Loktanella sp. M215: one gene and its partner. The protein of the gene in region 1 binds, or shares a complex with, the protein of each later gene. Links are inferred from orthologs where the notes say so. Each region holds a gene or a part of one and is shown on either strand. Other genes may lie near its edges.

Region 1 (7,677 bases):
GAAGGCGGCCTCTGTATTGGGCTGGCCCAGCAGCACGGCCTTGGCATCGACGCCCGCATCCTTGAGGAACCATTCCCAGATCAGGGGGGATCCGGTTGAATCGGTGTCAGGGGATTTGTGGCCGAAGATCAGGGTGGTCATTGTCATTTCGCCTATGCTCAGGGATATTTTGCCGCCTTATACGGGCGATGTACCGTGCTGTCACGCAGGTCGGGGGGAACATGACCAATCCACGCGAAGCGGACCTTTATCCGCACCTCAAGGCGCATCTGGTTGCGATGGGCTATGACGTCAAGGGCGAGGTTGGTGCGGCGGATATCGTGGCCGTGAAGGATGCCGAGACGCTGGTGGTCGAGCTGAAGCTGGGGTTTTCGCTGACGCTGTTCCATCAGGGCATCGCCCGGCAGGCGATCACGGATCAGGTCTATCTGGCGGTGCCTGCGGGGGGGCAGCGCAAGGCGCTGCTGGCCAACGTCGGGCTGGCGCGGCGGCTGCGGCTGGGTGTGATGACGGTCCGGCTGCGCGACGGGTTCGTGGAGGTGCTGGCCGATCCCGCGCCGTTCACGCCGCGCAAATCGCCGAAGAAGGCAAAGGCCCTGCGCAAGGCGTTTACGCGGCTGAAGGGCGATCCGAATGCGGGCGGTGCGACGCGGCACGGGCTGGTGACCGGGTACCGGCAGGATGCGATCGCCTGCGCGCGGTTTCTTGCGGTGCATGGACCGTCGACGGGCGCGCGGATCAAGGACTGGGCCGAGGTACCGGAGGCCACACGGATCATGGCGGCGGATCATTACGGCTGGTTTCGGCGGGTCAGTCGCGGGATCTACGATCTGACACCGGCCGGACGACAGGGGCTGGCGGACTGGAGCGAGAGCTAGTCGAGCCGTGAGACGGTCCAGCCCGCCTGTGTCAGCAGATTGAGGATGCCATCCTGCCCCTGCAGGTGCGCCGCGCCGACGGCGACCGTAATCCGGTCGTGGGTCGCGGCAGCCTTGGTGATATGGGGGAGCCATGCCCGGTTGCGATCGACCAGAAGAGCACGCTCTGACGCATCGAAAAGCGCGTCGGCGGCCGCGGGATCGATACCGGGAATGAGGTGCGTGGCGACGCGGCTGACCTCCCACAGGGCGGCGATGTCACCGGCAAAGTAGCTGTCCAGCATCGAGGCGAACATCTCTTGCTGCAGTTCGGGCGGAGACAGAGACAGGCGCAACTGGTCCAGTTGCACGTCGATGGGGTCGGCGCGCATGAGGTTGAACAGCGTGTCCCAGGGTTCCAGTGCGACGACCGGGACGCCGGCGGTCTGCGCCTGAGAGATGATCATGCCGTCCAGCCCTTTGCGCCCTGCCGCCAGCTCGGACGAGGCGCAGGGTGGCACCGCCAGCACCAGCGACACGTACCAGGGTTGCAGGCGCGAGGCGAGGACGGCGGGCAAACCACGGTCGCTGACCGCTTGCGCCACGGCCTGCCATGTCGGCTCGTCCAGCCGTTCGGGCAGGGTGGGGCCATCGGGCATGAACATCAGCATGGGGTCGGTCGCCATCGCCTGCGTCAGGGCGGCCTCTTCTTCGGGGCCGGCCTCGACCAGCAGCAGGTCGCTGGCGGCCACGCGGGTGGCGACACGGTTCGCCAGCGGCAGAAGCCGCGGGTCGTAAAGGTGCATCGTGCCGATCACCGTGATCTGCGATCCGGCTTTTTCCGCATTGAATTGGGTCCCCTGCGCAAAGGGCGCCTGTGCCACCGCTGCCGCGACCGCAGCGCGATCGGCAGCGGAGAATCTTTCGCGAATATCGGGTCCGTCGCACAGGGCCTGGACGGGCAGCGCGAGGAGCGTCAGCAGGGCGGTCAGGATAATGCGCATGAGGCCCTCTCTGGCGGGGTGTCGCGGGAATGTTACGCCAGACGGCCACGATCCGCCAATGCGCTGTTCGTAGCAGAAACGACCCCCGTCAATCCGGTTGACAGATGGTCGCAGCGCGCCTAACTAACCGTCGCTGGCACTCGACCAAGGTGAGTGCTAACGACATGACAACGAAACGTAGGAAGGTTCACAAGATGGCATTCAAACCTCTGCACGACCGCGTGCTGGTCCGTCGCATCGAAGGCGAAGACAAGACCAAGGGCGGTCTGATCATTCCTGATTCCGCCAAGGAAAAGCCCGCCGAAGGCGAGATCGTTTCCGTCGGCACCGGTGCCCGCAAGGACAACGGCGAGCTGATCGAAATGGCCGTGAAGGCTGGCGACAAGATCCTGTTCGGCAAATGGTCCGGCACCGAGGTCAAGCTCGATGGCGAAGACCTGCTGATCATGAAGGAAAGCGACATCCTCGGCATCATGTAATGCCGCCGGATGCCTTGGCATCGCGTGATGCCGGGGCGGGTTGGCAACGCCCACCGCTTTTCCACACTACTGAAATTTCAAGGAGCACATGAAAATGGCAGCTAAAGACGTCAAATTCGGCACCGACGCCCGCAATCGCATGCTCAAGGGCGTGAACATCCTCGCAGACGCCGTCAAGGTGACGCTGGGCCCCAAGGGTCGTAACGTCGTCCTCGACAAGTCCTTCGGCGCACCGCGCATCACGAAGGACGGTGTGTCTGTCGCCAAGGAAATCGAACTGGACGACAAGTTCGAGAACATGGGCGCACAGATGGTCAAGGAAGTCGCGTCGCGCACCAACGACGAAGCCGGTGACGGCACGACCACAGCGACTGTTCTGGCCCAAGCCATCGTCCGCGAAGGCATGAAGTCCGTCGCCGCCGGCATGAACCCGATGGACCTGAAGCGCGGCATCGACCTGGCCACCGCCAAGGTCGTCGAAGCCATCAAGGCCGCCGCCCGTGACGTGACCGACAGCGACGAAGTCGCGCAGGTCGGCACCATCTCGGCCAACGGCGAAGCCGAAATCGGCCGTCAGATCGCTGACGCGATGCAGAAGGTCGGCAACGAGGGTGTCATCACCGTCGAAGAGAACAAGGGCCTCGAGACCGAGACCGATGTCGTCGAAGGCATGCAGTTCGACCGCGGCTACCTGTCGCCCTACTTCACCACCAACACCGAAAAGATGACGGCAGAGCTGGATGACGTGATCATCCTGCTGCACGAAAAGAAGCTGTCGTCGCTGCAGCCGATGGTCCCGCTGCTCGAGTCGGTCATCCAGTCGCAGAAGCCGCTGCTGATCATCTCGGAAGACGTCGAAGGCGAGGCTCTGGCCACGCTGGTCGTCAACAAGCTGCGTGGCGGCCTGAAGATCGCCGCCGTCAAGGCACCGGGCTTCGGTGACCGTCGCAAGGCCATGCTGCAGGACATCGCGATCCTGACAGGCGGTCAGGTGATCTCCGAAGACCTCGGCATGAAGCTGGAAAACGTGACGATCGACATGCTGGGTTCTGCCAAGCGCGTCACGATCACGAAGGACACCACCACCATCATCGACGGTGCTGGCGAAAAGGCCGAGATCGAAGCACGGGTCAACCAGATCCGCGGCCAGATCGAAGAGACCACGTCCGATTACGACAAAGAGAAACTGCAAGAGCGCGTGGCCAAGCTGGCCGGCGGTGTTGCCGTGATCCGCGTCGGCGGCATGTCCGAAGTCGAAGTGAAAGAGCGTAAGGACCGCGTCGACGACGCGCTGAACGCAACCCGCGCTGCTGTGCAAGAAGGTGTCGTCGTTGGTGGCGGTGTCGCTCTGGTGCAGGCTGGCAAGGCGCTTGACGGTCTGAAGGGTGCGAACTCCGATCAGGACGTCGGCATCTCGATCATCCGCAAGGCGCTGGAAGCACCGCTGCGTCAGATCGCCGAAAACTCCGGCGTGGACGGTTCGGTTGTGGCGGGCAAGATCCGCGAAAGCAATGATCCGACCTTCGGCTTCAACGCGCAGACCGAAGAATATGGCGACATGTTCAAGTTCGGCGTCATCGACCCGGCCAAGGTCGTCCGCACCGCGCTGCAGGACGCAGCATCGGTTGCAGGCCTGCTGATCACCACCGAAGCCATGGTTGCCGATCGTCCGTCCAAGGACAGCGGCAACGGCGGCGGCATGGGAGACATGGGCGGCATGGGCGGCATGGGCGGCATGATGTAAGATCCGGCGCCGGGGCGTCTGCCCCGACCGGATTGCCCCACGGATGCGGTCTGCAAAGATCGCATCCGTGACATCACACCCAGATGTCGTTCACCAGTTCTTCGCACTGGAGCGACCGTTTTAAAGAAGGCCCGCAGCGGATGCTGCGGGCCTTTTTTGTTGTGCGTTCACCTTTCGCTGACAAGCGCGGGCGCGGTGTTTCAGATCCTGCGGCGTCAGTGATCGATCAGCCTCGCAAGGCGCGTTGACATCAGACCTGCGGGCTCGCCGGCGACAGGTTTGTCAGGCGGCAGCTGTGGGGTGTCGTCAGAGTCTGACAGACCGGATCACCGGCCATCACAGGCCCCTGTTTCGACACCTTGGCCGCATACATCGCGGCATCTGCCGCCTTTTCGATCAACTCTGATGTTGCGCCATCCTTGGGCCAACGGGCGCCGCCGATGGCGGCATGCAATGCTGTGCTGTTTGCGCCGGGCAGTGCAATCCGGTGACATGCCAGCGTCGACGCAATGCCGAGGGCCATGTCATGCAGGACCGCCCGCGCGCTGACGTTCTGGACCAAGACCGCAAACTCGTCCCCGCCCATACGGGCCGCCGAGTCGTTCTGGCGCACGTTGGACCGGATCGCCTCTGCGAGGGCGAGGATGGCCGCGTCGCCGGCCGCGTGGCCGTGCGTGTCGTTGATTGCCTTCAGACCGTTCATGTCGATGTAGAGCAGGGCGAAAGGCGTGCCCGCGGCCACATTCGCAAGCATCTGAGACCGGATGCTTTGCGCGTTCAACAGGCCGGTCATTGCGTCGATCTCTGCCACTGTGGCCAGGTGCTTGTTGCGATCCTCCAGCAGTTGCTTTTGCATGTGCAGACGCTTGGCGCGTTGTACGCCCAGGCGGTGCGCTGCGGTCATCTTGATGAATTCTGACCGGATCCGCAGCGAGGCTTCAAGCTTCAGCGCGATCAGGTTTTCCTGCTTGTAGGCACCGCCCAGACGCCAGCCGAGGGCTGTCAGGTTGCGCCCCTGCATTTCCGACACGGACAGCCGGATCGGTGCCGTGCTGACAAAACAGCGGGCGATCAGACGCAGCGTGTGCGGCGTCAGTTCAAAGCCGCGACCGAAGGCGCTGCCGGCGGCCATGTTGAATTCCGTCCGGGCCAAGGCGTTGCCGGCGATGACGTTCAGATCGCGGTCCAGCACGACGCAGGCCTCTGAACTGAACGCAAGCAGGGGGTGCAGAAGGTCCGGGTCCATCGCCGCTACTCTGTAAAGAATTCAAGCCCGTCGCTGGGCGCCACGTCCTGCAGTTTCAAAGAGACGACGACGCGACAGCCCGGATCGCCACGCGCTATGGACTTGTCGATCTGGACATGGGCATAGCCGTTGCGGTCTGCGACGACGCGACCGAAGACGTTTGTCGTCATCATGCACAGGGAAGGCCGGCCAATGACCCGATCGCCGAACGGACATTGCCGGGCGATCAGGACGATCGCCTCTTCATCGGCGGAGACAACGCTGAAATCCCCTTTGATCCGGGCCTTGAGGTCGACGAGGATGCTGGCGATCTGACCGGGCCCTGTGGCATCCGGGCCGTTCGGGTAGCGTTCGGATATGTCCTCGACCAAGGCCCCGCCGACCGTACTGATGAAACCCTCGGCTTCTTTCAGGCCGATGACCTCTTCCAGCAGGCCCGACAGATGGCCGATGATCGCATTGAAAAAGGCGGTCTGTTCGCCGGAGTCGTCGGTCGGCGGCGTGTCGCGTGCTGTGTGTGGCGGTGTAATGCGGTCATGCAACATCTATGGATCTTTCCTGTCGTCCTCGCAGGACCCTAGGGCCGCGCGGGCTAAAAATTTCTTAAGCTCTCGAAATGATTTTGGATGGCTCCAACCCTCTGGGCAAAGGGCGCCCAGCGCGGCATCAAGTGTCATGCGATTCCCAGGTTTCATCCGCGCGGCCACTGCAGTCGACCTGCCCGCCATCGACGCCCTGCTGACGCAGGCCTTCGGCGGCACGGCAGAGGTCGCGCTGGTTCATGCCCTGCGCGGCGCCGGGCTGATGCGCGGCGAACAGGTGATCCCGCTGGGCGACGATCTGATCGGCTATTACGCCCTGTCCGCCATGGTCGCGCCGCAGGGCTGGCTGTGCCTTGCACCCGTCGCCATCGCGCCCGACTGGCAACGGCGCGGCCACGGGCGGCGGATGGTGGCCCAACTGGTGGCCTGGGCCGACCGGACGGCCACGACTGTCGTGGTGCTGGGACCGCCCGCGTTCTATGCCTCGGCCGGTTTTTCAAGTGAGGCCGCCGCACGGCTGACCAGCCCCCATCCGCTGGATCACACGCTGCTGGCAGGCTGCGGTGCGCAGGCGCCACAGGTCGCACTGCGCTATCCGGCGGCGTTCAAGTGATGCGGCTTTTTGTGCTGGTCAGCGTCGTGATGTGCGCTTTTGCGGGGAATTCGATTCTGACCCGTTTGGGGGTGGCGCGTTATGGCATCGACCCTTTGACATTCGGCGCGATCCGCGTGGCTGCGGGGGCCGCGGCGCTGCTGGTCCTGCGGCGCGGCAGGGCGGTGCCATTGCGCGGCATGCGGCGCTGGGTGGGGGCCGGGACGCTCGCGGTCTACATGATCGGCTTTTCCTGGGCCTATCTGAACCTTGCGGCGGGACTGGGCGCATTGATCCTGTTTGCCACGGTGCAAGGCGTGATGTTCGCCACCGCATTGTGGCGGGGTCAGGCGGTGCCGCCATTGCGCTGGGCCGGCATGGCGCTGGCGCTGGGCGGGCTCGTGGTGCTGCTCTGGCCTGCAGGGCAGGTCCGCGTCGATCCCGCCGGTGCGCTGGCGATGATCTGTGCCGGGGTCGGCTGGGGCGCCTATACCCTGCTGGGACAGGGCGAACGGGATGCCACCGCCGCCACGACCGCGAATTTCCTTCTGTGCCTGCCGCTGATGGCGCTGAGCGTCGTCCTGCACGGCGATCCGGGGTCGCTGTCATGGACGGGTGTCGCTGTGGCGGCGCTGGCGGGTGCGGTGACGTCTGGGCTGGGATATGCGCTGTGGTATCGCGTCCTGCCATCGCTGACGGTCACAGCCGCCGCCGTCGCCCAACTGAGCGTGCCGGTGATCGCCGTGGCGGGCGGCATCGTGCTGCTGTCAGAGCCGTTGACGCCGCGCATCCTGCTGGCCGCCGTCATGGTGCTTGGCGGTATCGGCCTGTCCAGCCTGCGTCAGCGCAGGATCGGCTCCAATGGGTCGTAGGTGATCGCATCAGGGTCGCCCCAGGCGACGGCCGCCAAGGTATCGGGCTTGACCCGAAGGTCGGCAAGGTCGCTGCGGCTGGCCCAGCGATGGTGGGTCACGATGCCTTCGGGATCGGTCCAGTCGCCCGGAATGACGGGATCGGCGACGGTGCAGCGGAAATAGATGTCAACCTGATGGAAATCGCGGTCGGGATCGTGGAATTCGTTCACGAGGCAGACGGCGCCGACGTCGATCTGCAAGCCTGTTTCCTCCTGTATTTCGCGCCTCAGATTATCCGTCAGGCTGGCGTGCGGCTGCACGCCGCCACCGGGTGCGCACCACAGATCCGTGCGCCCGGC
Region 2 (3,469 bases), 190 kb from region 1 along the record:
CCGCTTTAACGCAGCCGCCGATCCGGGTCGAGAGGTCAGGGGACGGCGGGCGGGGCGCCTTGGCCCGGCACGGGCCAACAGCGCCGTACGGCGTCACGCGGGCTTGTGAAAGGTCATGTAGTGCGGCCTGCGGCCCTCGCGCAGCGCCTTGATTTCGTAACGGGTCGAGATCCAGTCGTCCCAGGCGACAGCCATGCCGTCCGGCAGCGCCGTCTGCAGGACGAACCCTGCTTTCGGCACCTCCGCCAGGGTCTGGCGCACGTAATCGGGAATATCCGTGGCCACGCGGAATTCCGCGCCCGGCTTCAGGACGCGGAACAACGGCACCAGATGTTCAGCCGTCACGAAGCGGCGCCGGTGGTGGCGGGTTTTGGGCCAGGGGTCGGGATAGTTCAGAAAGGCCTTCGCGATGCAGGCCTCGGGCAGGACGTCGAAGAGGTCGCGCACGTCGCCGGGATGCACCGCGAGGTTCGCGACATCGGCGTGGCGGATCTTGCCCAGCAGCATCGCCACGCCGTTGATGAAGGGCTCGCAGCCGATCAGGCCGATGTCCGGATAGCGCTGCGCCATCGCGATCATGTGCTCGCCGCCGCCAAAGCCGATCTCCAGCCACAGCGGTTTCCCCCCCACGATCGCGTCCGGATCCAGCTTGACCCGGTCGGGGTTCACGTCCCAACCGACGGGTCCCGGCGACAGCGCGTCGAGGTCGTTGTCGAGGTAATCCTTCTGACTGGCCCGGATCGTCTTGCCACGGAACCGGCCATAGAAATTGCGCCACGGGGCGCCGGAGGGGTGTTTATCGTTTTGCATGCGCGCGCTTTAGCGCCTGACGCCCCGCCCCGCAACCGTGCCGCTGCAAAGCAAAGGGGCGGACCACTGGCCCACCCCCTTTTCACGTTATCAGTCAGATCAGACGGCGCGCTTCAGCGCGTCCACCAGATCGGTCCGTTCCCAGCTGAAACCGCCGTCCGCCTCGGGCGCGCGGCCAAAGTGACCGTAGGCCGCGGTCCGGGCATAGATCGGACGGTTCAGACCCAGATGCGTGCGGATGCCCTGCGGCGTCAGATCCATCGTCTGGCGGATCGCCCGTTCGACCGCCGCCGGATCGACCTCTCCTGTGTCGTGCAGATCGACATAGACCGACAGCGGCTGCGCGATGCCGATCGCATAGGACAGTTGCAGCGTGCATTTGTCGGCCATGCCCGAGGCCACGACGTTCTTGGCCAGATAGCGCGCGACATAGGCGGCAGAACGGTCGACCTTGGTCGGATCCTTGCCCGAGAACGCGCCGCCGCCGTGGGGGGCTGCCCCGCCATAGGTGTCCACGATGATCTTGCGGCCCGTCAGACCTGCGTCGCCATCGGGCCCGCCGATCACGAAGGTGCCGGTCGGGTTGACCCACCATTCCGTCGCATCGGTGATGAAGCCGTCGGGCAGGACCTCGCGGATGTAGGGCTCCACGATGGCGCGGATGTCGGCGCTGGACTGGCTTTCGTCCGCGTGCTGGGTGGACAGCACGATCGACGTGACCTCCACCGGCTTGCCGTCCGCATAGCGCAGGCTGATCTGGCTTTTCGCGTCAGGGCGCAGGGTCGGTTCCGCGCCCGATTTACGCACCTCGGCCAAACGCCGCAGGATGGCGTGGGCATACTGGATCGGTGCGGGCATCAGGTCCGGCGTTTCGGTCGTGGCGAAGCCGAACATGATGCCCTGATCGCCGGCCCCTTCGGGCTTGTTGTCGCCGGCATCGACGCCCTGCTTGATGTGGGCGGACTGCTCGTGCAGCAGGTTGGTGATCTCGCAGGTGGCGTGGTGGAACTTGTCCTGCTCGTAGCCGATGTCCTTGATGGCGGCGCGGGCGATGTCCGGCACACCCGCCAGAAAGGCGTGCGTCTTGTCCATCGTGCTCAACCCGACCTCGCCGCCGATGACGACGCGATTGGTGGTGGCGAAGGTCTCGCAGGCGACGCGCGCCTCCGGCTCTTCGGTCAGAAAGGCGTCGAGGATGCTGTCAGAGATGCGGTCGCACACCTTGTCAGGGTGCCCCTCCGACACGGATTCGGAGGTGAAGATATAGTCTTGGCGTGCCATGGGGACGTGCTCCAGTCAAAAAATATCCCGCCACGTCAGGAAGCCGTTGTGGCGGGTCAGCCGATTGGTTACGCAGGCCGCCCGCCGTGGTCAACGCAATTCGTGCCGCATCCGGCGGTTGTGAAGGGCGGTCGCGATCATCCCCAGCAACACCAGAATCATGACGGGCCAGTCACCCCACCGCACGTAGGGCGTTGCGGCGCGCGCGACCGGCAAGGGTGCGTCGACATAGCCTGCCCGGTCCAGCGGGATCATCGCCTTGATCCGGCCGCGGGCGTCGATCATCGCGCTGATGCCCGTATTGGCCGACCGCACCATCGGCAGCCCCTGCTCGATCGCGCGCAGCCGCGCCTGCATCAGGTGCTGGGTTGGTCCCGCCCCCTTGCCGAACCACGCGTCGTTGGTGATCATCATCAGCAGACGGGGGCGTTCGGGGGTCGTGATCTCTTCGGCAAAGATGCCTTCGTAGCAGATCAAGGCACGAGCCTTGCCCACCCCTGGCAAGTCGATCAGCGGCTGCGGCACGGCGCCCTTGGCAAAGCCACCGCCCTCTGACGTGGCGATGCCGTGGACGCCGAATTGCTTCAGCAGCTCTCCGAAGGGCGTGTATTCCCCGAACGGCACCAGATGCGCCTTGTCGTAGGTCTGTTCCACCTGCCCCATCCGGCCCAGCAGGATGAGCGAGTTGTAATAAAGGCCGTTCTGACTGCGGTTGATGCCGGTGACCACCGGTGTGCCCTGTGCGGCCTCCGAGATCTGCTCCAGCTCTGGCTGGGCGTAGTCCAGCAGGTCGGGCACGGCGGTTTCCGGCCAGACGATCAGGGCGGGGCGCGGGGCGGCCTGCGTGTAGGCGATCATGCGCTGGAAGAAGATCAGGTTCTGGTTGGGATCCCATTTCTGATCCTGCGGCGCGTTGGGCTGCACGATGCGGATGACGGGGGCCGCAGGATCAACCGGGTCAGGCCCCGGGATCAGCAAGGGCGCCACCGCCACCGCCGCAATCAAGGGGATCGCCCCGGTCCAGCGCCGTTGCGCCATCCAGACCAGCCCCGCCGCCACGGTCAGCGTCAGCAGCGTCAGCAGGTGCGGACCGCCGAAGGCCGCCAGTTGCGCCCAAGGCGTCGGGATCAGCACGTGGCCGATCAGGGCCCAGGGAAAGCCGGTGAACAGGTAGCCGCGCAACGCCTCTGCCAGCGTCAGGGACAGCACCAGCGCCGACAGGTGGCGTGGTGCGATCAGGCGAGCGACCAGCGTGCCCGCAACCCAGAACAGGCTTTCGCGCAAGGCCATCAGGCTGACGGCCAAGGGTGCGGCCCAGCCCCATGCCGCGGCATCCACGAGGAACGGATCGACCAGCCAGCGCAGGGTGAACCCGAAA

Evidence for each region.
Region 2: the proteins of groL (region 1) and metK are in contact, whole or in part, in a cryo-EM structure (PDB 8P4O), measured with the Escherichia coli proteins. The link is inferred for Loktanella sp. M215 from one-to-one orthologs.

Annotation. Positions count from the first base shown.
Region 1 is NZ_WMEA01000001.1:1,825,154-1,832,830, forward strand. What follows is about bases 1,891-4,759. They hold groL (chaperonin GroEL), read left to right. Parts: upstream 1,891-2,434; coding sequence 2,435-4,084; downstream 4,085-4,759. Other genes in these bases: groES (co-chaperone GroES), read left to right, coding at 2,056-2,340; GLR48_RS08965 (GGDEF domain-containing protein), read right to left, coding at 4,335-4,759. In the rest of the region: GLR48_RS08940 (manganese-dependent inorganic pyrophosphatase), read right to left, coding at 1-141; GLR48_RS08945 (DUF2161 domain-containing phosphodiesterase), read left to right, coding at 222-878; GLR48_RS08950 (TraB/GumN family protein), read right to left, coding at 875-1,861; more of GLR48_RS08965, read right to left, coding at 4,760-5,330; GLR48_RS08970 (methanogen output domain 1-containing protein), read right to left, coding at 5,336-5,875; GLR48_RS08975 (GNAT family N-acetyltransferase), read left to right, coding at 6,006-6,485; GLR48_RS08980 (DMT family transporter), read left to right, coding at 6,485-7,336; GLR48_RS08985 (NUDIX domain-containing protein), read right to left, coding at 7,306-7,677.
Region 2 is NZ_WMEA01000001.1:2,019,019-2,022,487, reverse strand. The notes cover bases 1-2,773. They hold metK (methionine adenosyltransferase), read right to left. Parts: upstream 2,092-2,773; coding sequence 910-2,091; downstream 1-909. Other genes in these bases: lnt (apolipoprotein N-acyltransferase), read right to left, coding at 2,182-2,773; trmB (tRNA (guanine(46)-N(7))-methyltransferase TrmB), read right to left, coding at 94-810. Also shown: more of lnt, read right to left, coding at 2,774-3,469. UniProt on the Escherichia coli protein: Catalyzes the formation of S-adenosylmethionine (AdoMet) from methionine and ATP.